Regions from separate parts of the Sphingomonas sp. LM7 genome, predicted to be linked through region 1. Evidence: predicted binding sites of a transcription regulator. Region 1 holds the regulator's gene; the other holds the start of a gene.
The links. Region 1 encodes LexA, which represses DNA repair genes until DNA is damaged. Its sites were predicted from a motif close to GTTCCNCNCTTGTTCT; they were not measured.
Positions count from the first base shown of each region.

Region 2: recA (recombinase RecA) is a predicted target of LexA. The motif match lies at 8,576-8,591, and genes of this name have one in related genera.

Region 1 covers NZ_CP019511.1:605,440-615,957, reverse strand. The annotation lists gene BXU08_RS02935 (formylglycine-generating enzyme family protein) at 1-668, opposite strand, end outside; gene BXU08_RS20265 (gamma-glutamyl-gamma-aminobutyrate hydrolase family protein) at 714-1,037, opposite strand; partial or broken gene epsC (serine O-acetyltransferase EpsC) at 1,092-2,021, opposite strand; gene BXU08_RS02925 (peroxiredoxin) at 2,028-2,669, opposite strand; gene trpD (anthranilate phosphoribosyltransferase) at 2,889-3,884, shown strand; gene trpC (indole-3-glycerol phosphate synthase TrpC) at 3,881-4,651, shown strand; gene moaC (cyclic pyranopterin monophosphate synthase MoaC) at 4,806-5,273, shown strand; gene BXU08_RS02905 (PilZ domain-containing protein) at 5,374-6,333, shown strand; gene glp (gephyrin-like molybdotransferase Glp) at 6,374-7,558, shown strand; gene lexA (transcriptional repressor LexA) at 7,616-8,314, shown strand; gene BXU08_RS02890 (DMT family transporter) at 8,308-9,267, opposite strand; gene BXU08_RS02885 (Lrp/AsnC family transcriptional regulator) at 9,364-9,861, shown strand; gene BXU08_RS02880 (ComEC/Rec2 family competence protein) at 9,867-10,518, opposite strand, start outside.
Region 2 covers NZ_CP019511.1:1,220,474-1,230,991, reverse strand. The annotation lists gene BXU08_RS05745 (PA0069 family radical SAM protein) at 1-134, opposite strand, end outside; gene BXU08_RS05740 (VOC family protein) at 188-532, shown strand; gene BXU08_RS05735 (YbjN domain-containing protein) at 592-1,107, shown strand; gene moaB (molybdenum cofactor biosynthesis protein B) at 1,295-1,822, opposite strand; gene BXU08_RS05725 (lytic transglycosylase domain-containing protein) at 1,812-3,608, opposite strand; gene BXU08_RS05720 (uracil-DNA glycosylase family protein) at 3,605-4,330, opposite strand; gene BXU08_RS05715 (electron transfer flavoprotein-ubiquinone oxidoreductase) at 4,462-6,117, shown strand; gene BXU08_RS05710 (tetratricopeptide repeat protein) at 6,263-7,711, shown strand; gene BXU08_RS05705 (4-(cytidine 5'-diphospho)-2-C-methyl-D-erythritol kinase) at 7,711-8,517, shown strand; gene recA (recombinase RecA) at 8,669-9,739, shown strand; gene BXU08_RS05695 (glutathione S-transferase family protein) at 9,940-10,518, shown strand, end outside.

The sequences.
Region 1 (10,518 bases):
GCATACCAGTCGCGCGTCCATTCCCAGACATTGCCGATCATGTCGTACAGGCCGTGGCCATTGGCGGGATAGCGCCGCACCGGTGTCGTCCGGTAGCCGCCATCGGCGCGCTGGTTGGCGAAGGGGAACAGGCCCTGCCAGTAGTTGGCGAGGATCGCGCCGCCGGGCGCCAGTTCGTCGCCCCAGGCATAATCGGCATCGTCCAGCCCGCCGCGCGCGGCGAACTCCCATTCTGCCTCGGTCGGCAGTGCCTTGCCCGCCCAGGCGGCATATGCTTCAGCGTCGGCAAGGGCGATCTGGACGACCGGATGGTCGAGCAGCGCGTCGATGGCGCTGTCGGGTCCATAGGGGTGCCGCCAGTCGGCGCCGGGCACGAATGCCCACCATTGCCGGTAATCGTCGAGCGGCACCGGCTCGGAGGTCGGCTGGAAAACCAGCGATCCCGCCTGCGCGGTCGCTTCGGTCAGGCCGGGATAATCGCGTGGATCGGGCACGGTCTCGGCGACAGTGCGATAGCCGGCCGCATCCACAAAGGCAGCGAACTCGCGATTGGTGACCAGAGTCTCGTCGATCCAGAAATCGCCGACGCGCACCCGGCGCTTGGGAGCCTCCTCGGGATAGAAGCGCTCGGATCCCATGGTGAAGGCACAGCCGGGAATGCGGCGCATGCCGGCGGTCGGTGTCTGGCTCATGCTCGGCTTTACGTTAGGTTCTCACGCCCTTGGCCGAAAAGTCTCGGCTTCGCTACCGAGATGGAGCGCGTCGCCAATCAGCCGGAAAAAGGCGCGGCTGTCGGGCCTGGCATCGACATTCCACACGGGATGCCACTGCACGGCGAGCACCGGCGCGCCGCAGGGGTTGGCCGAGAACGCCTCGACCAGTCCGTCATCGGCGGCGATCGCCTCGACCTGGAGCCCGCTGCCCAGCCGATCGATCCCCTGTTCGTGCACCGAATTGACCGTCAGCCGGTCGAGTCCCGTCGATGCGGCGAGCAACCCGTCGGGCGCGAGCGTCACGTCATGGGCATGCTCGAACAATGCTTCGAACGGGACGCCTTCGCGCTGGTGCCCAGAGGCGCAGGTCAGCGTGGTGATCTCGCGCGCCCGGGCCGGGTCGAGCGTCACCGCTTCGGGCTGTACTACCACGCTGCCGGGCGGCACGTCACGGAGCAGCCAGACATTGCCGCCGATCGTGCTGCCGCGTCCGATCGTAACCCGCCCCAGGATGGTCGCCCCGGCATAGATGATGACGTCATCCTCGACGATCGGATGCCGCGAGAAGCGATCCCGAGGGCCGACAGTGGCGAGCCCCAGCGGGCTGCGCGCGCCCAGCGTGACATGCTGGTACAGCCGGACATTGGCGCCGATGATCGCAGTCTCGCCGATAACCACGCCGGTGCCGTGGTCGATGAAAAAGCTGGGGCCGATCGTCGCACCGGGGTGAATGTCGATCCCGGTGCGCGCATTGGCCAGTTCGGAGACGATGCGCGCCACGATCGCCGCGCCCAGCCCGAACAGCTGGTGCGCGATCCGGTAATGCAGGATCGCCAGCGCGCCGGGATAGGAGATCAGGATCTCGTCGGCGGTGCGTGCGGCGGGATCGCCGACGAACGCCGCTTCGATATCGCTGTCGATAAGCGTGCGGATCTCCGGGATCGCGGCGGCGAACAGGCGAACGATGGTGTCGGCCTGCCCGTCCTCGAACGGCGCGTCGCACCAGCCCTGCCAATAATCGAGTTCGCTCGCCACCTGGTTGCGCAGGATGCCCAGCGCGTACCCCAGTTGCCCGGCGACGAAATCGTCCTCGCGCAGTGCCCCGCCGCGAAAGCCGCCCAGCCGCACCGGATAGAGCGCCGCGGCGAGATGCTCGATTGCCTTGGCAAGCTCGGCCGGCGCCGGAAAGCTGGAAACGCCGTGCCGCCCGGCCTGTCGTTCCCGCCAGGCCAGGCGCGCCGCGTTGAGCCCGGAAACCACCTGGGTGATCTCCGCCGTGAACGGCGAGGACGCGAGAGTCGCCGTCATGCGCGCTCAGCCCGCGGTCTGGGGCTGCGCCACGGTGCGCAGATAGGGAGTGTGCTCGGTCCAGCCGGCCGGGAACAGCGCTTTGGCCTCCTCGTCCGCGACCGAGGGCAGGATGATGACGTCCTCGCCCTGCTTCCAGTCGGCCGGCGTCGCGACCTTGTGGCGGTCGGTCAGCTGCAGGCTGTCGATCGTGCGGAGGATCTCGTCGAAATTGCGCCCGGTCGAAGCCGGATAGGTCAGTGTCAGCCGGACGCGCTTGGCGGGATCGACGACGAAGACGCTGCGCACCGTCGCGGTATCCGACGCATTGGGATGGATCAGGCCGAGCAGCCCGGCCACGCGCCGGTCGACATCGGCGATCAGGGGGAAGTTGAGCGCCGCGCCCTGGGTACGCTCGATGTCCGCCGCCCAGCGCAGATGCTGGTCTACCGCATCGACAGAAAGGCCGATCACCTTGACTCCACGCTTGTCGAACTCGGGCTTGAGCCGCGCGACTGCGCCCAGTTCGGTGGTGCACACCGGCGTGAAATCCTTGGGGTGCGAGAACAGCACGACCCAGTCGGCACCCGCCCAATCGTAGAAATTGAGTGGCCCCTCGGTCGATTCCTGCGTGAAATCGGGGATGGTGTCGAAAAGCTTGAGCGACATCGTCGTCTCCTGTGCTTGTTTGAGGCCGGTATGTTCTTCCGATGACTAACCCAGCGCCGTGCGAAGCCGAACAATTCAATTCCCATCTCATCAATAGGAAATCTATGCCGCCGATCGCACGCGGCTTAGCCCTGCCGTCTATGCCGTGACGGCCCGGCTTGGAACGGCACCAACAGGATTTGCTCGACTTGGGCGCGTGGGGCCGGGATAGAAGGCGGCGTGACTGTCTCGACGCTCCTCCCCGACCCATCCTCGCCGCTCGCGCATGAAAGCGCCGCGCAGGCCTTCGCCGACATCCTCGACGGCACCGTCCCCGAGCCTGCGATCGAGGCTTTCCTGATCGCGCTGAGCGAACGCGGCGAAACCAGCATCGAAATCGCCGAGGCTGCCCGCGCGATGCGTTCCCGGCTGATCCCGATCACCGCACCGGCCGGCGCGATCGACGTCTGCGGCACCGGCGGCGACGGGCATCACACGCTCAATGTCTCGACTGCAGTCAGCCTCGTCGTCGCAGCGTGCGGCGTGCCGGTCGCCAAGCACGGTAACCGCGCCGCTTCGTCCAAGGCCGGCGCCGCCGATACGCTCGAGGCATTGGGCCTCAACCTCGACCGCGCCGGCGCGCGGGCGGAGGAAAGCCTGCACGAACTCGGCATCGCCTTCCTGTTCGCCCAGCATCACCATCCGGCTATGGCGCGGATCGGCCCGCTGCGCCGACGCATCGGCCGGCGGACGATCTTCAACCTGATGGGCCCGCTCGCCAATCCGGCGCACGTCACGCGCCAGCTTATCGGCATCGCCCGGCCCAATTACGCACCGATCTATGCCGAGGCACTCGTCCAGCTCGGCGCCGAAGCCGCCGCGATCGTCTCCGGCGAGGAGGGCCTCGACGAGCTTTCCACCGAAACGACGAGCATCGTCGTCAATGTCGGCTGCGCCCGGCTGCCGACGCGCATCACGCCCGAGGATGCCGGCCTGCCGCGCCATCCGCTCTCGGCGATCCGCGGCGGCGATCCCGAGCATAATGCCCTCGCGCTGCGCCGCCTCCTCCAGGGCGAGGCTGGGCCGTATCGTGATGCCGTACTGCTCAATGCCGCCGCCGCGCTGATGGTCGCCGGACGCGCCGACAATCTGGTCGATGGCGTCGAGGAAGCCGCCGAGGCGATCGACGCCGGGCTTGCCAACGCGCTGCTCGACTGCTGGATCGCCTTCGCATGAGCACCATCCTCGACAAGATCCTCGACACCAAGCGCAGCGAAGTCGCCACGCGCCGGCTTGCGCCCGTGTCGCGCCCCGAACCAACTGCGCCGCGTGGGTTCAAGGCCGCGCTCGACGCCAAGATCGCCGCCGGCGGCTATGGCCTGATCGCCGAGATCAAGAAGGCGAGCCCGTCCAAGGGCCTGATCCGCCCGGATTTCGATCCCCCCGCGCATGCCCGCGCCTATCAGGCCGGCGGCGCCGCGTGCCTTTCGGTGCTCACCGACCAGGAATATTTTCAGGGGCATGAGGAGTATCTCATAGCCGCCCGCGCCGCCTGCGACCTGCCGGTGCTGCGCAAGGACTTCATGGTTGACCCCTGGCAGGTTGCGGAGTCCCGCTCGATTGGTGCCGACGCGATCCTGATCATCGTCGCCGCGCTCGAAGACGGCGCGATGGCCGAGATCGAGGCGGCTGCGATCGAGCATGCGATGGACGTGCTGGTCGAAGTCCATGACGCCGACGAGCTCCAACGCGCGCTGCGTCTCAAGTCGCGACTGATCGGCGTCAATAATCGCAACCTCAAGACCTTCGAAGTTGATCTTCAGAAAACCTACGAACTCGTCCGCCACGCGCCCAAGGACTGTACCTTTGTCGCCGAATCCGGCCTCACCAGCCGCGCGGACCTCGACGCGATGGCCGAGCACGACATCCACTGCTTCCTGATCGGCGAATCGCTGATGCGCCAGGACGATGTCGAAGCCGCGACGCGGGCGATGGTTGGGTGAGGGAGATGTACCCACTGCCCCTCTCCCTTTGGGAGCGGGAAGGAGCGGCAAAACCGCGGGAGGGTGAGGGCGGCCTCCTCTCTTGCCATCACCCTTACCCTCCCACTCGGCTGCGCCGAGCGGGCCCCTCCCTCTCCCAAAGGGAACGGGACAGATGACTCGCCTCACCCACCTCGACGAAACCGGCGCCGCCCACATGATCGACGTCGCCGGCAAGCCCGTCACCGCGCGCGAGGCAGTCGCCACCGGCCGCATCACGATGTCCGCACAAGCCGCCGCCGCGATCCGCGAAGGCAGCGTCAAGAAGGGCGACGTCCTCGCCACGGCGCGCATCGCCGGGATCATGGCCGCCAAGAAAACCGCCGAGCTGATCCCGCTCTGCCACCCTTTGCCGCTAACCCGCGTCGCGATCGATCTCGCTCCCGACGATACCGGCGTCACCGTCACCGCCACGGCCGCGACTGAAAGCAAAACCGGCGTCGAGATGGAGGCGCTTACAGCCGCCAGCGTCGCGCTGCTCACGCTCTACGATATGGCCAAGGCGCTCGATAAGGCGATGGTGATCTCCGGCATCCGCCTGCTCTCCAAAACCGGCGGCAAGTCGGGAGACTGGTCCGCCTGATCCCCCGCCGACGCCCGTTAGGGATTCTACAACCGTTTAAATTAACCCGCTTTTCAGCCCGCTTAAGCAAAGTCGCGGCTACGGATCGACGGGAAGAAAAATGGTTCAGGCACTCAGGTCCGCGACGGTCTTCTCGCTATCGGCAGATCCGCCCCGCGCGGTGCTGCACCAGCCCGACGCCCAGGCTGCGTTCGACGCCGCCTTCCTCGTCAGCGATTGCGAACGCTTCCCCTGCTCGCTCCAGCGCCTCTCCTCGGCCGGTGCCACCGTCCAGATCGACGCCACGCTCTCCCAGGAAGAGCCGATGCGCCTCGAAATGGCGAGCGGCCAGCTCGTCCCGGGCAAGGTCGATTGGTGCGCCGACGGCGAAGCCGGCTTCGTGTTCGACGCGGCGATCGACATCATCAGCACGCTCGCGCGCACCCTCGCCAACCTGCCGGCCGAGCGCCGCGCCATGCCGCGCGTCGAGATCAACCAGCTCGTCTCGATCCGCAGCGGCACCAAAGTCGAGCATGCCCGCACGCGCAACATCTCGCAGGGCGGCGTCGGCATCGACACCAAGCTCGAGCTTGCCGCGGGCGACCCGGTTCACTGCACTTTCGATGCTTTGCGCCCGCTCGACGGCACCGTCCGCTGGGCCCAGGACGGCCAGGCCGGCATCGCCTTTGACGAGGGCCTCGGCTGGCAAGCGCTGATGCCGTGGCTGCGCCATGCCCAGCGTGCGCAGGGCAGCGCCGGCGCGGCCCCCACGCCGCTCAATCCCGAGGGCGACGGCATGATCCCGGACAAGCATGCGATCCGGCTCGACGCCCCTGCCAGCGTCCGCGAAGGTGTGCGCTGGTGGAATGCGCGCGTCCGCGGCATCACGGCGAATCTCGTCGAGCTCGAGACCCGCGCCGCGCTCGCGCCGGGCGCCCAGCTCTGGGTTTCGCTGCCCGAGATCGGCGGCGGGCCCGCCAACGTGATCGAAGTCGCACACAACCGGATCCTCTGCGAATTCCGCCTGCCGCTGCGCCCGCGCGACCTCAGCCTCGTTTCGGGCAGCAAGGCCCCACGCTGAACGCTTGCATCGCAGGCGCTTCCCGGCACAAGACGGGAACATGCCCGCACTCCTGCCCGTCGTCCAAGCCCAGTCGCAGCTCCTCGCGCTGGCCCGCCCGCTCGCGATAGAGAATGTACCGCTCGCGGCGGCCGCAGGCCGCTGGGCCGCCGCCGATATCGAAGCGCTCCGCACCCAGCCCTATGCCGATCTCTCGGCGATGGACGGCTATGCCATCCGCTTCGCCGACTTGCCCGGCCCCTGGCGCGTGATCGGGGAGAGTGCCGCAGGCCGCGCCTTCACCGGCGAGGCGGAGCCCGGCGATTCCGTTCGCATCTTCACCGGCGCGCCCTTGCCTGGGGGCACCGACACCGTGCTGGTCCAGGAAGAAGCCGCGCGCGACGGCGGACGATTGTCGCTGGCCGGCGAAGGCCCGGGCCATCGCGGCCGCAACGTCCGCCGGCGTGGCCTCGATTTCTCGGAGGACGACCTGCTTGTTCGCGCCGGCGACCGCCTCACCCCTGCCGTGCTGGCGCTGCTCGGCACTGCCGGTCACGGCACCCTCCCCGTGCGCCGCAAGGTCCGGGTCGCCATCGCCGCCACCGGCGACGAACTGGTGCCGCCCGGCAGCCTCATCGGCCCGGCGCAGCTCCCCGAGACCAATCGGCTGATGCTCGCCGCGCAGCTTGCCGACCTGCCTGTCGAATTGATCGACCTCGGCATCCTGCCCGATCGCCAGGACGCGCTCGAAGCCGCGTTCCGCGCCGTCGGTGCCGATCTGCTGGTGACCAGCGGCGGCGCCTCGGTCGGCGACCATGATCTCGTCCAGCCCGCGCTCAGGGCGGTCGGCGCCACGATCGATTTCTGGCGCGTCGCGCTGCGGCCCGGCAAGCCGATGATGGCCGGCAGGCTCGGCGGGATGCTGGTGCTCGGCCTCCCCGGCAATCCGGTTTCCGCCTTCGTCACTACCCAGCTCTTCGTCCGGCCGCTGGCCGCCGCGCTATCGGGCGCCGCCGATCCGCTGCCGCGCACTCGCCGTGCCGTGCTCGGCGAACCGCTCGCCCCGAACGGCGACCGCACCGATTATCTCCGCGCCGAACAGCGTGGCGGCGCGGTGTTCGCCTCGACGATCCAGGACAGTTCGATGCTGCGAACGCTGGCCCGGGCGACCTGCCTGATCGTCCGCGAACCGGGTGCAGCCGCGGCCGTGTCCGGCGACTCGGTGGAAATCCTCGACATCGCTTGACAAGCTCCCGGAACATTGCATAAACGTTCCCAGTCTGTTCTGGACAGGAGAAACTGGATGCTCACGCGCAAGCAGCACGAGCTCATCTGCTTCATTGCCGACCGGCTGGCCGAGACCGGCGTGTCGCCTTCGTTCGAGGAAATGAAGGACGCGCTCGATCTCAAGTCGAAGTCGGGCGTGCATCGGCTGATCAGCGCGCTGGAAGAACGCGAGTTCATCCGCCGCCTGCCCAATCGCGCCCGCGCTCTCGAAGTGCTGCGCATGCCCGAACGCGGCGATGCGAAGCCGGCGGGCAGGACTCGCACGACGGATGCGTCAACTTCATCAACTTCGCGGTCAATTTCGGCCGGGTCGACGCCGCCATCGCCTGCCAACGACGTGGTCGAGATTCCGCTGCACGGCCGCATCGCCGCCGGTACGCCGATCGAGGCGCTCGAAGGCGGCACGATGCTGCCCGTTCCGGCTGCGCTGCTCGGCTCGGGCGAGCATTATGCGCTCGAAGTCGCCGGCGATTCGATGGTCGAAGCCGGCATTCTCGATGGCGATTATGCGCTGATCCGCCGCACTGAAACCGCCCGCGACGGCGAGATCATCGTTGCGCTGATCGACGATGCCGAGGCGACGCTGAAGTACTTCCGCAAGGAAGGCGCGATGATCCGGCTCGATCCGGCCAATCGCAGCTATGACGCCCAGCGCTACCGCCCCGATCAGGTGCGCGTGCAGGGCAAGCTGGCCGGGCTGCTCCGCCGCTACTGAGCGGCGGATGCCGGGCGGCGGTGCGCCGCGATGCACGAGGCTACGCTGGCCACCACCAGCACGAACGCCATGGCCTCGAGCAGCGTCGGCAGCCGCTGCTCCCACAGGAAGCCGTAGAGCAGCGCGAACAGCGTCTCGAACAGGATCATCTGGCCGACCAGGGTCAATGGCAGCAATCGGCTCATCCGGTTCCACAGCGCATTGCCGATGATCGATGCCAGCACCGCGACGCCGACCGAAACACCGGCAAACTTCGCCCAGGCGGCCCCGTCATGGCCCGATGAAGCCAGGAGGAGCGCAATCGGTACGAGCACCAGGCTCTGCGCCCCGGTAACGACTCCGGTCAGAAGATTCCATTCGTGCGCCGAAACCGTGCCGAGCCGCGCCAGCCACCGGCTGTTGCCCACCGCATAGGCAGTCCATGACGCAAGCGCGCCGATCGCGCAGAGCAGGCCGAACCAGGAAGAAGCATCTCGATCGTGCGTCGGCAGGACTGCCTGCCAGCCGATGCAGATCGCTCCCGCAGCGCCAAGCAGCAGCGACGGGACCAGTTTGCCGAGCGGCACCGCATCGCCGTCCCGACTGCCGATGATCGTTACCGCGACCGGCAGGAATCCGATGACGAGCGAGGTCAGCGCAATCCCGCCCGTCAGCACCGCGGCCGACAGGAGCAGATAGTATAAAGTGTTCCCGGCAAGCGCGAGCCAAACCAGCCCCAGCCATTCGCGCCGCCCGAGCTTCGCCGCCAGCCCCTGCCAGCGCGGCGCGATCAGCACGCACGAGATCGCCCCGAAGGCGAGATACCGCCCGATCGTCATTTCGAGCGGACTGAACGCGCGGATCAGCTCCGGGGCGAGGAAGACCAGGCCCCACAGCGCTCCGGCTCCGGCACCGCACAGTATGCCCGGCAGAATCGACGTGGCACAGGCGGGGCGCCTCTCGGCGATGTTCATTTCCTGTCTCCGCCAACACAATCTGGCGAGTGATATCATCGCTCCAGCGAGCGGAGCGCTCTTGCTTGCCGGCAAAAATGCAACAAATACTCGGCGATGGTCGAACCCATCCACCCCGCGCCCCGCAAGCTCGACCCTTTCGACCGCGCTATCCTGCGCATCGTCCAGCGGGACAACAAGACCCCGCAGCGCCAGATCGCCGAAGCCGTCAACCTGTCCGCTGCAGCCGTTCAACGGCGGATCGCCGCGATGGAGGCAGCCGGAGTGATTGCCGCCAACGTCGCGATCGTCGAGCCCGAAGCGGTAAGGCTCGGGATTACGGCGATCGTGGAGGTTCGGCTGCACGACGAGCGCGCGAGGAGCGTCGATGCGGCGAAGACGCTGTTCCGCGACACACCCGAAGTCCAGCAATGCTATTTCGTCACCGGCGGCGTCAGCTTCGTACTGGTAATCGTGACAGCCGACATGCGGAGCTACGAAGCACTGTCACGCCGCCTGTTTGCCGAGAATGACAGCATCGCCCATTATCGAACGCTGGTCGCCCTCGACCGAGTGAAAGCCGACATGGCCATCGTCATTCCCCCGCTGTCCTGAACCACTCATTGTGGCGTCTCGCGTCGCACGAACGGCGGCTGTACCGTCAGTGGGGTAAGCCAGGGATGCGATCCGCCACTCCGCACGGTGCGCACACCCGCGTCGGCGAAGGTGATCGCGACGCCGCCGGTCCGGGCCAGAGTCTCGCGGTCGAGCCGCAGCCAACGCGGCGTGCAGCCCGGGGGCAAGCGGCGGTCGCTCACTACGACGTCGGCCGCGCTGCAATGCGCCATCATCTCGCGCCACAGCACCAGATAGCCGCTGCGCGTGGCGAGCACGCGCCAGCGCCGAGTCGGCGAACGCACCTCGACCAGGCACAGATCGGGACTACACCGCGCTTCCGGTGCCTCCGACAGCAGCGCAAGCTCCTCCTCCGCACCGCTATTTTCGCCGAGCATCGATCGCGTATAGTCACCCGCACGGTCTCGCAGCAGCGCCATCGCGCCGTCTGCGGTGCGGATCGCGAGGTGCCGGCCGTCGCCGGTCACCAGCAAGTCGGGCGCCGGCGTCAGCAGCGCCCAGGCCAGGCCGGCGGCAAAGGGCGCGACGCCCGCCCAGCGCACCCCCGTCCGCCACAGCGCAACCCAGAGACCGCCGACGACGATAAGCGCATAGGCACCGCCCGGCATCGCCGGCAGCGCCGCGACCGCGCCGGGC
Region 2 (10,518 bases), 620 kb from region 1:
CGCAACGGCGCCGCCTCGCCGTCGATGCCCTCGCGATCGTCGAGCCAGTCGCCATCCGCCTCGCGCTCCGGCAGGTTGAAACGTGTGCTGTCACGATTATGCGTGGCGCCCCGGACGGCGCGAGTCTTTGCCATTGCCAGAGGCTAAGCCTGGCACTAGAACATAGCAAGAACATACGGAGGAATCGGTGGCCAAGCTTAATTACGTCGAATTGCCCGTGAAGGCCGTGGCGGGGGTGCGCGATTTCTATGCGCAGGCGTTCGGCTGGAGCTTCATCGACTATGGCCCGGCCTATGCCGCGAGCAGCGGCGGAGACGTGGCGCTCGGGCTCAACGGCAGCAGCGAGGAGGACGCCATTCCCGCCATCCTGCCGCTGGTCGAAGTCGAGGATCTCGAAGCCGCGCTCGCCGATGTCATCGCGGCGGGCGGCGAAGTCGTCGTGCCGATCTTCGGCTTTCCCGGTGGGCGCCGTTTCCATTTCCGCGATCCTGGCGGCAATGTCCTCGGCGTTTTCGTCAACGAGCCCGAATAGCCCGATTGCGCGAAGCGAGCCGGCTGCTAGGGGTCGCCGCGTCACCAAGGGGGAAATCGATGCGCCTGTTTCCGTTCGCCGCCGGCCTTGCCGCGCTCTGCCTGTCTGCGCCCGCCGTCGCCGAGGACAAGACGCCGTGCAGCGCCGGTCTGATCTGCGCCAGCAAGCCCGGGACCGTGATGGCTGCGATGGAGAAGGCCGGGCTCGAACCCAAGCTGACCAAGGACGGCGACGGCGATCCGATGATCGAGAGCGACGAATCCTCTTATCATTTCGACGTCTATTTCTATGGTTGTGCGGACCATAAAAATTGCGACTCGCTGCGCTTCGAAGTGCTGTTCGAAAAGGCGCCGGAGAACACGCCCGAGCTGGCCAACAAGTGGAACCGGCAGAAGCGCTTCCTCCAGGCCTATGCCCGCGACGACGGGCAATTCGCCGTAGCCTATGACCTCGCCACGATCGGCGGGCTCAACGCTGCGAATTTCGCCGATGTGATCGAATGGTGGAATTCGCAGCTCAGCGAGCTCGGCGAATTCTTCAAGCAGGAAATTCCCGAAGAAAAGCCCAAGAGCTGAACGTCAAATCCTCCCTTGCGAAGCGGGGGAGGAATAGACGCCTTATCGCTCGCGCTCAGCCTATATCGAAACCCGCCCTGTTCCCCGGCGGAGGCCGAGAGGTTGGCCGAACCTCGCTGGGTTCGTTGAAACTGAGCCCCGGCCTTCGCCGGGAACGGCAGTATCGGCAGAGCCTGCCTTTGGAGAGCTACCGCTCCAGCAACCGCGGCATCAGCTCGACGAAGTTGCACGGCTTGTGGCGAATATCGAGCTGGGTCGCGAGGATCCCGTCCCACGCATCGGTGACCGCCCCGGTCGAACCCGGCAGCGCGAAGATATAGGTCCCCCGCGCAACCCCCGCGGTCGCCCGCGACTGGATCGTCGAGGTGCCGATGGTCTGATAGCTCAGCCAGCGGAACAGCTCGCCGAACCCCGGGATTTCCTTGTCCCACACCCGCGCCAGCGCCTCGGGCGTAATGTCGCGCCCGGTAACGCCGGTGCCGCCGGTGGTGAGGATCACGTCGATCTGCGGGTCGTCGATCCAACTATGCAGCCGGCTGACGATCGTCTCGACATCGTCGCGCACGATGCCCCGATCGGCGAGTTCATGTCCCGCGCCCGTCAGCCGTTCGACGAGCCGATCGCCCGATCGGTCATCCGCCAGGGTTCGCGTGTCGGAAACGGTAAGCACCGCGATCCGGACCGGCCGGAACGCCATGGTCTCGTCAATTGCCACCGGCAACCTGAGTCGCTGCGGGAAGCTTGGGGGCAATGCGCGCAGTGACCTTCACGGCCTTGGCGCCGGGCAGGCCGGGGAATTTCGGCCACAGCCCCTGGGTCAGCGCCGATCGGCTTGCCGATGCGCGGCCTTCCTGGTTCTCGTACATCCAGTAGTTGCGTAGCACGGTCATCACGTATCCGCGCGTCTCCCAATAGGGGATGCTCTCGATATAGAGCAGCGGATCGCCATTGTCCTTCGAAAGGCTGTTCCACGCCGTCACCGGAGTAGGCCCGGCATTGTACGCGGCGATCACCTTGGGCAGCAGTCCGCCGGTGAAGGGCTGGTCGCGCAGCTGCTCGAGATAGGACTGGCCGATCTCCATGTTGACCGAAGGCTTGGTCAGGTCGCTGGCGGCATAGGTCACGCCCTGGCGGCGGCCCACGTCGATCGCCGCGCCGGTCTTGACCTGCATCAGCCCCATCGCGCCCGCGGCGCTACGGACTTCGGCGTTGAAGCGCGATTCCTGCAACGTGTGCGCGAACACCAGCGCCTTGTCGACGCGCCAGCCGCCCGCGGGCGTCCAGTTGGGCGAGGGGTAGCGGGCCTGCACCAGCGGCTTCGCGCCGGCCGGGCCGTTATGCGAGAGCCAGAGCTGGGTGGCGGCAAGGTTGAGCCGCCCGGCCAGGCGGCTGAGCGCGGCATGGTCGCCCGGCGTGCAGAACCTGGCCTGATGGCGCAGCACTTCATTGGCCAGGCCGTCCTCGCCGATTTCGGTCAGCGCCGCGGCGACGCGGACATTGGGGCGGCGTTCCAGCGCGCGCCAATCCTCGGCGACGAAGCGCTCGCCCTTGCCGGGCTTGTCCTGAATGCCGAGTGCGGCCCGGGCGAGCAGTCCGTAATAGGTCTCGCCGAACTGTGCCGCGGCCTTCAGGCGCGTGCTGACCTTTTCGGGCCGGCCGCACGCCATGTCGGCGCGCGAAGCCCAATAGAAGCCGGCCGAGCGGAGTTCGGTGTCGGTGGCGCGAGTGGCGACGCGTTCGAACGAGTCCGCCGAGGCGTGGCAGTCGCCTTGCCGCCAGGTGGCGAGGCCGGCGACCCAATCGGCCTGACCGACCCAGCTACCGGTGCCCAGCTGTGCCTTTTCGGCCATGCGCCGCGCATTGATGTCGTCGCCGGAGACATAATAGATCCATGCGACCTTCTGCTGCCATTCGGTCAGCGAGTCGGGCGTGAGGTCGGCAGCGAACTTGGCGATCACGGCTTCGGCTGCGACGCCGTCATCGGCCTTTACGAACGGCTGGATCTCGATCGCGACCGAAATCGCCGCGGTATCGCTCTTGATAGAGCGCGCGCGCTGGCGGACCGGCGCGGCATCGAACCAGATCAGCCGCTGGGCGGCGGGGAGCGACGGCGTGTCGAGCGCGCCGCGTGCCTTGGCCATGCGCACCAGCTGTTCGGCCTGGGGCAGGTCGGGCGCTTCGGACAGCAGCGCCATGATCGGCGCTAGATCGACCTTGGGGCTCTTCGCGGCGGTGTAGAGCTGGGCGCGCGCGATCGCGTGGAGCGGGCCCGGCTTCATCGAATCGAGCTGAAGCTGCGCGTCGCTCCATTGCTGTGCGCGGATCGCCGCGAACACCTTGCGGTATCCGCTTCGCTGTTCGGAATCGAGCTGGTCGGGAACCCCGTCGCCATCGCGTACTGCCGCGGCGGAAGCGGGGCGGTTGTCGGCAGTATCGTCGTCGGCATGCGCCGCTACGGGCAATGCGAGCAGCGCCGCTGCTAGGATGGTACGCTTGATCACTCGGTGGGTCCCCGGCTCAACAGCAGTAGGTGCTTCCAGGCTTCGCGCTTCACCGCCGGCCGCTCCAGGAGCCAGCGCGGGTGATAGCTCACGGCCGCCCGCGTCATCGTGCCGAACTGGTTAATTTGGCGTAAACCATCGTTCGGCGGCCAGCCATCCGTCGCGTCCAGCACACGGCTCGCCGATTGGCCGAGCAAAAACAGCATCTTGGGCTGGAGCAGGTCGAGATGGTGCCGCGCCAGTTCGATCAGGCGTGCCTCGTCGTCGGGACTGATCCGTCCCGTCAGCGGCCGTGCGAATGCGATCGGCACGACATGCACCGATTCGCGGCTCTGGCCGACCGCCGCGAGCATCTTGTCGAGCAGCCGCCCGGCCGGTCCCGACAGCAGCCGGTCCGAATCCTCGGCTTCGGGAACGTCGGTGACGACCACCCATTCGGCATCGATCGGACCGGTCGGTACGAAGCGCGGCGTATGCCACTCCGCCTCGGGCGCAGCCTCGCCGGTTCGCCAGGCCAGGAAGGCCTCGATCGTATCGGGCAGCGTCTCGACCGGTGTCGCCGCTACGACTTCCCCGACCGTTTCGGGGGCGGCAGGCGGCGGCGTCCGTGCCAGCCAGTCGCGCGCGTCATCCTCGACAAGCATGTCGACGCCTGCGTCGCGCCACCATTCGAGCGCGCTCGCGGCCAGCTTCTGCCAATCCTGAACTGGTTCCCCTCCCATACCGTATCTTTGAATCCCAGTTGACGGCGCGGTCAATCTGCCTCCATCCCGGAGAGGACAGGACGCCCCGCACACGCGACGACAGGCGCGGCGTGGCGTCCTTAGGACAGATTCGGCCAAGGATTAAGAGGATGAGTGAACGAGAGTCGATGCCCTATGACGTCGTGATCGTCGGCGCGGGCCCGTCAGGCCTCGCCGCGGCGATCCGGCTCAAGCAGCTTGCGGCCGAAGCCGGAAGCGAGCTTTCGGTGTGCATTCTCGAAAAGGGCTCCGAAGTCGGCGCGCATATCCTTTCGGGCGCAGTAGTCGATCCGCGTGCGCTCAACGAACTGCTGCCCGATTGGCGTGACCAGGATTGCCCGCTCGCCCGCACCCCGGTGACCGAGAACCACCACTGGATCCTCAGCGAAAAGGGCAAGTCGAGCTTCCCCGAATTCCTCACGCCGCCCTATCTCCACAACAAGGGCACCTATACCGGATCGCTCGGCAATCTCTGCCGCTGGCTCGCGGGCAAGGCCGAGGAGCTCGGCGTCGAGATCTTCCCCGGCTTCGCCGCCGCCGAGATCCTCTACAATGACGACGGCAGCGTGAAGGGCGTTGCCACCGGCGACATGGGCGTCGGCCGCGACGGCACCCACAAGCCCGATTATCAGCCCGGCCTTGAGCTCCACGCCAAATACACCTTCTTCGGCGAAGGCGTCCGCGGCCACCTCACCAAGCAGCTCCAGCGTCAGTTTGATCTGTGCGGCGATGCCCAGCCGCAAATCTACGGCATCGGCATCAAGGAATTGTGGGATATCGACCCCGCGAAGCACGTTCCGGGCAAGGTGATCCACACCCAGGGCTGGCCGCTCAAGGAAGGCGAATCCAATGGCGGCGGCTTCCTCTATCATCAGGCCGACGGGCAGGTCGCCTTGGGTTTCGTCGTCTGGCTCAACTACAAGAACCCCTATCTGTCGCCCTTCCACGAGATGCAGCGCTGGAAAACCCATCCAGAAATCGCCAGGATCCTGAAAGGCGCCAAGCGCGTCTCCTATGGCGCCCGAGCGATCAGCGACGGCGGCTGGCAGGCGGTCCCCAAGCTGGTGATGCCCGGCGCGGCGATCATCGGCGACAGCGCTGGATTCCTCAACGTGCCCCGGATCAAGGGCACCCACACCTCGATGAAGTCGGGGATGATGGCCGCTGAGGCCGCCTTCGCCGCGGTCCAGGCCGGCCGCACCAGCGACGAACTCGCCGCGTACCCGGAGGCGTACAAGACCAGCTGGGTCGAGAAGGAACTGCGCGGCGTCCGCAACGTAGCCCCGCTCGTCAAGAAGTTCGGCGACACCTGGGGCACGCTCTTTGCCGGCGCGGCGATGTGGATGGAACTGATCGGCCTGCGCTGGCCGTTCACGATGAAGCACCACCCCGATCACGAGAGCCTGCTGCATGCCAGCGCAGCCACGCCGATCGAATATCCCAAGCCCGACGGCGTTCTCACCTTCGACCGTCTCTCCTCGGTGTTCATCTCGAACACCAATCACGAGGAGGACCAGCCGGTCCATCTGACCCTCAAGGACCCCGATATCCCGATCGGCTACAATCTCCCGGTATACGCCGAGCCGGCGCAGCGTTACTGTCCGGCGGGTGTATACGAGGTCGTTGGAGAAGGCGATGATCTGCGGTTCCAGATCAACGCGCAGAATTGCGTCCACTGCAAAACCTGCGACATCAAGGACCCGACCCAGAACATCAACTGGGTGGTTCCCGAAGGCGGCGGCGGCCCCAATTATCCGAACATGTAGCCTTGGCGTAGCGACACTGCTCGCCTGGGCGCCACTCGCGCACGCCCAGGCTCCGGCCGTCCCCGATCCCACAGCCTATGTCCGTGCCCGCGCCGCCGATGCGGCCGGCGCGGCGCATCTCGCCTCTGCGGGCTATGCCGCGGCCTTGCGTGCGGCGCCCGAGGACGAAGTCGTCGCGCTGCGTGCCTATCGCCAGGCGCTCGCTGCCGGCGACTATGTCCTTGCCAGCCGCGCCGGGGCTGCATTGGTCAAGGCCGGCGTGGCGCCGCCCGATACCGCGCTGCTTGCCCTCGCGGTGGCGCTGCGCAGCGGCGACCGTGCCGGCGCCGGTCGCGCGGCCGATCTGATCGCCAAGGGACCGTTCGATTTCCTCGTCCCCGCGCTCCAGGCATGGCTCGCCTTCGATCGCGGCGAGGACGCGGTTGCGGTGCTCGATGCCGCGCCCGGCGACGCGCTTGCCCGCCGCTACACGCGGCAGCACCGTATCCTGCTGCTCATCGCGACGAAGCGCACCAATGAAGCAATGGCTGCGCTTGCCGCGGAACTCGCCTCGGACGATCGCGACGATGCGCGGATAGATGCCGCCATTCTGCTCGGCGAAACCGGCGCGCGCGAGCAGGCGCGGCGCCTGCTCGCCGGCGACCGGCCCGAATTCGAACGTCTGCGCAAGCAGCTCGGCAAGCGTGACAAGCCCGACGCGCTGTTCGGTGCGTCGCGGATGTTCCTCGAACTCGCCGTCGAGATCGCCGACGAGGATATGGCGCAGCTTTCGGTACTGCTCACCCGCGCCGCCTTGCTGCTCGATCCACAGGACGATCGCGCCCGCCTGTTCCTCGCCGAGGCGCTGTCGCACGGCGGGTCGGACGATCTCGCGCTCGCCACGCTGGCCGAGATCCGCCAGGACAGCGCCTTCGCGCGCGGTGCCGCGGCCGGACGCGTTGCCGCGCTCCGCCGCGCGGACCGCATGGCCGAGGCGCTGCTGCTCGCCGAGAAGCTGGCTCGTGACAGTCAGGCGACCAGCGCCGATAGCGAGACCTGGGGCGACATGCTCGTAGATCAGGGCAGCTTCGATCTCGCCGCCAATGCCTATGCCGCGGCGATCGCGCGGGACGGCGGCGACAGCAGCTGGCTGCTCCACTATCTGCGGGGCAGGGCGCTCGATCATGCCGGGCGTTGGGACGAAGCACTGCCCGCCCTGCAGCGCGCAGTAGCGCTGGGCCCGGATCAGGCGCCCGCGCTCAAATATCTCGGCTATGCTCAGGTCGCCCGCGGAGAGAACATCGCCGAGGCGCAGGCGCTGCTCGAACGCGCCAGCACGCTCAAGCCCGACGATGCCGAGATCGCCGATTCGCTCGCCTGGGCCTATTATCAACGCGGCGATGTCGCCAAGGCGCTGCCGCTGCTCGAACAGGCGGTGCAGGGCGATCCCGCCGCGGCGCGCGCCAACGAGCACCTTGGCGATGCCTATTGGCGGCTCGGCCGGCATTACGAAGCGCGCTACGCGTGGCGCGCGGCGGCGCTCACCGCCGAAAACGACGCGCCCGCCCGGCTCGAAGCCAAGCTCGCCAACGGATTAAAGCCGCAGCCCAATTGATGGTCACCGAAATCGCCCGCGCCAAGCTCAACCTGGCGCTCCACGTCCGCGCCCGCCGCCCCGACGGCTATCATGAGCTCGAAACGCTGTTCGCGTTCGTCGATTATGGCGACGTGCTCCGCGTTACGCCGGCCGATGCACCGGACTTCCGCCTCACCGGCCCCTTCGCCGCGGCGCTGGCCGGGGAGGGCAATAACCTCGTCACGCGCGCTGCGACGCGCTTTGCCGAAACTTTCGGCGGTGGCGCCCATGCGATTGAGCTGGAGAAGCACCTGCCCGTAGCCTCGGGCATCGGTGGTGGCTCTGCCGACGCCGCCGCCACGCTCCGCGCGCTCGCCCGACTCCACGATGTCGCATTGGATGATTCCCGCCTGTTCGCCATCGCCGACGGTCTCGGCTCGGACGTGCCCGCCTGCCTGCTCGGCAAGACTGCGCTGGGCAAGGGCAGGGGCGAGCAGCTCCAGCCGGTTGCGGGAATGCCGGATACGCCAGTGCTGCTCATCAATCCCGGCGTTGCCGTCTCCACTGCGGCGGTGTTCCGCCGCTGGGACGGCATCGACCGCGGGCCGCTCGGCGCCGATCCGCTGACAGCCCGCAACGATCTCGAAGCCCCCGCGCGCGGCATCGCCCCCGTGATCGGCGAAGTCCTCGCGGCGCTGGCGGCGCAGCCTGGCGTCACGCTGGCCCGCATGTCCGGCTCGGGCGCCACGTGCTTCGCGCTGTTCGAGGATGCCGAGGCGTGCCGGAGCGCTGCCACCCGGATCGCGCTGCCGGGCTGGTGGATCGTGGAAAGCCGGCTCCTCTAAATGCAGTCATCCCGGCGGACGCCCGGACCTCAGGCCAAGGTGCCGACGGGAATGCGAAGTTCCCCTCTTGTTCTTTAGGAACAAACGCGATACAAGCGTCACAACACAAGTTGAACGGCGGGGTCAAACCCTCTAGCGACGGGGATACGAAATGGCAGCTTCACTCAAGGTGATCGACGGCAACATGGCAGTATCCACGGACAAGCAGAAGGCGCTCGAAGCCGCCCTCGCACAGATCGACCGCGCTTTCGGCAAGGGCAGCGCAATGCGCCTAGGTTCGAAGGAGACGATGCAGGTCGAGACGATCTCGACCGGTTCGCTCGGTCTCGACATCGCGCTCGGCGTCGGCGGACTGCCGCGCGGCCGCGTCATCGAAGTCTATGGCCCCGAAAGCTCGGGCAAGACCACGCTCGCGCTCCACGTCATCGCAGAGGCACAGCGGGGCGGTGGCACCGCCGCGTTCGTCGATGCCGAGCATGCGCTCGATCCGGTCTATGCCAAGAAGCTCGGGGTCAATATCGACGAGCTGATCGTCTCGCAGCCCGATACCGGCGAGCAGGCGCTCGAGATCGTCGACACGCTCGTCCGCTCGAACGCGATCGACGTGCTGGTGGTCGATTCGGTCGCCGCGCTGGTTCCCCGCGCGGAAATCGAAGGCGAGATGGGCGACAGCCATGTCGGCCTGCAGGCTCGCTTGATGTCGCAGTCGCTGCGCAAGCTCACCGGCTCGATCAGCCGCTCGCGCTGCATGGTGATCTTCATCAACCAGCTGCGCATGAAAATCGGCGTGATGTACGGCAATCCGGAGACCACCACCGGCGGCAATGCGCTGAAGTTCTACGCCTCGGTGCGCCTCGACATCCGCCGTACTGGCCAGATCAAGGACCGCGACGAGATCATTGGCAACGCGACGCGCGTCAAGGTGGTCAAGAACAAGGTCGCACCGCCGTTCAAGCAAGTCGAGTTCGACATCATGTATGGCCAGGGCATCTCCAAGATCGGCGAGATCCTCGATCTCGGCGTCAAGGCGGGCATCGTCGAAAAGTCAGGCGCATGGTTCAGCTATGACAGCATCCGCATCGGCCAGGGTCGTGAGAATTCGAAGACTTTCCTCAAGGAAAATCCCGAGCTCTGCAACCGGCTTGAAGCTGCGATCCGCGCGCGGACCGATCAGGTCGCCGAGGGGCTGATGGCCGGCCCCGAGCCCGACGACGACATCTGAGCGCATGCGCGATAGTGTCGACTTCGTGTCAAGTTAGGCCGCGCCGGCATGATCCGTGTCAGGCGGCGGTCACGGGAGCATCTCCCATCGGAAGACCCGGCGCATTGCCCTGCGCCGGGTCTTTCCGTTTGTTGCGTTCGGGCGCAACTTGATTGCCGATTTACCGTGAAAACCGTGAAATTGAGGGAAGCAAATCCAACATGATCACCGTCCACCATCTCGAGAATTCGCGCTCGCAGCGCGTTATCTGGCTGCTCGAAGAGCTTGCGCTTCCCCACACGATCAAACGCTATGAGCGGAACAAAGCGACGATGCTCGCCCCGCCCGAACTGCGCCGGATCCATCCGCTCGGCAAGTCGCCGGTGATCGACGACGAGGGCACGGTGGTCGCGGAGACCGGCGCGATCGTCGAATATCTGGTCGAGAAGGCCGATGGCCGGCTCGGCGCGCCCGCGCACCGCGACGACGCGCTGCGCTATCGCCATTTTCTCCATTATGCCGAGGGCTCGCTGATGCCGCCCTTGTTCACCAAGCTGGTGCTCAGCCGGGTGCCGCTGCTCGGCAAGGTCGCGCAGAAAAAATTTCAGCCGATGGTCGATGTCCACCTCGATTATGTCGAGGCCGAACTCGCGGCGCGCCCGTGGTTCGCCGGCAAGGACTTTACCGCCGCCGACGTGATGATGAGCTTTCCGCTCGAAGCCGCGGTGCTCCGGGCCGGCGCCACCGAAGGCCGCCCCCATCTCGCCGCATGGCTCCAGAAGATCCATGCCCGACCCGCA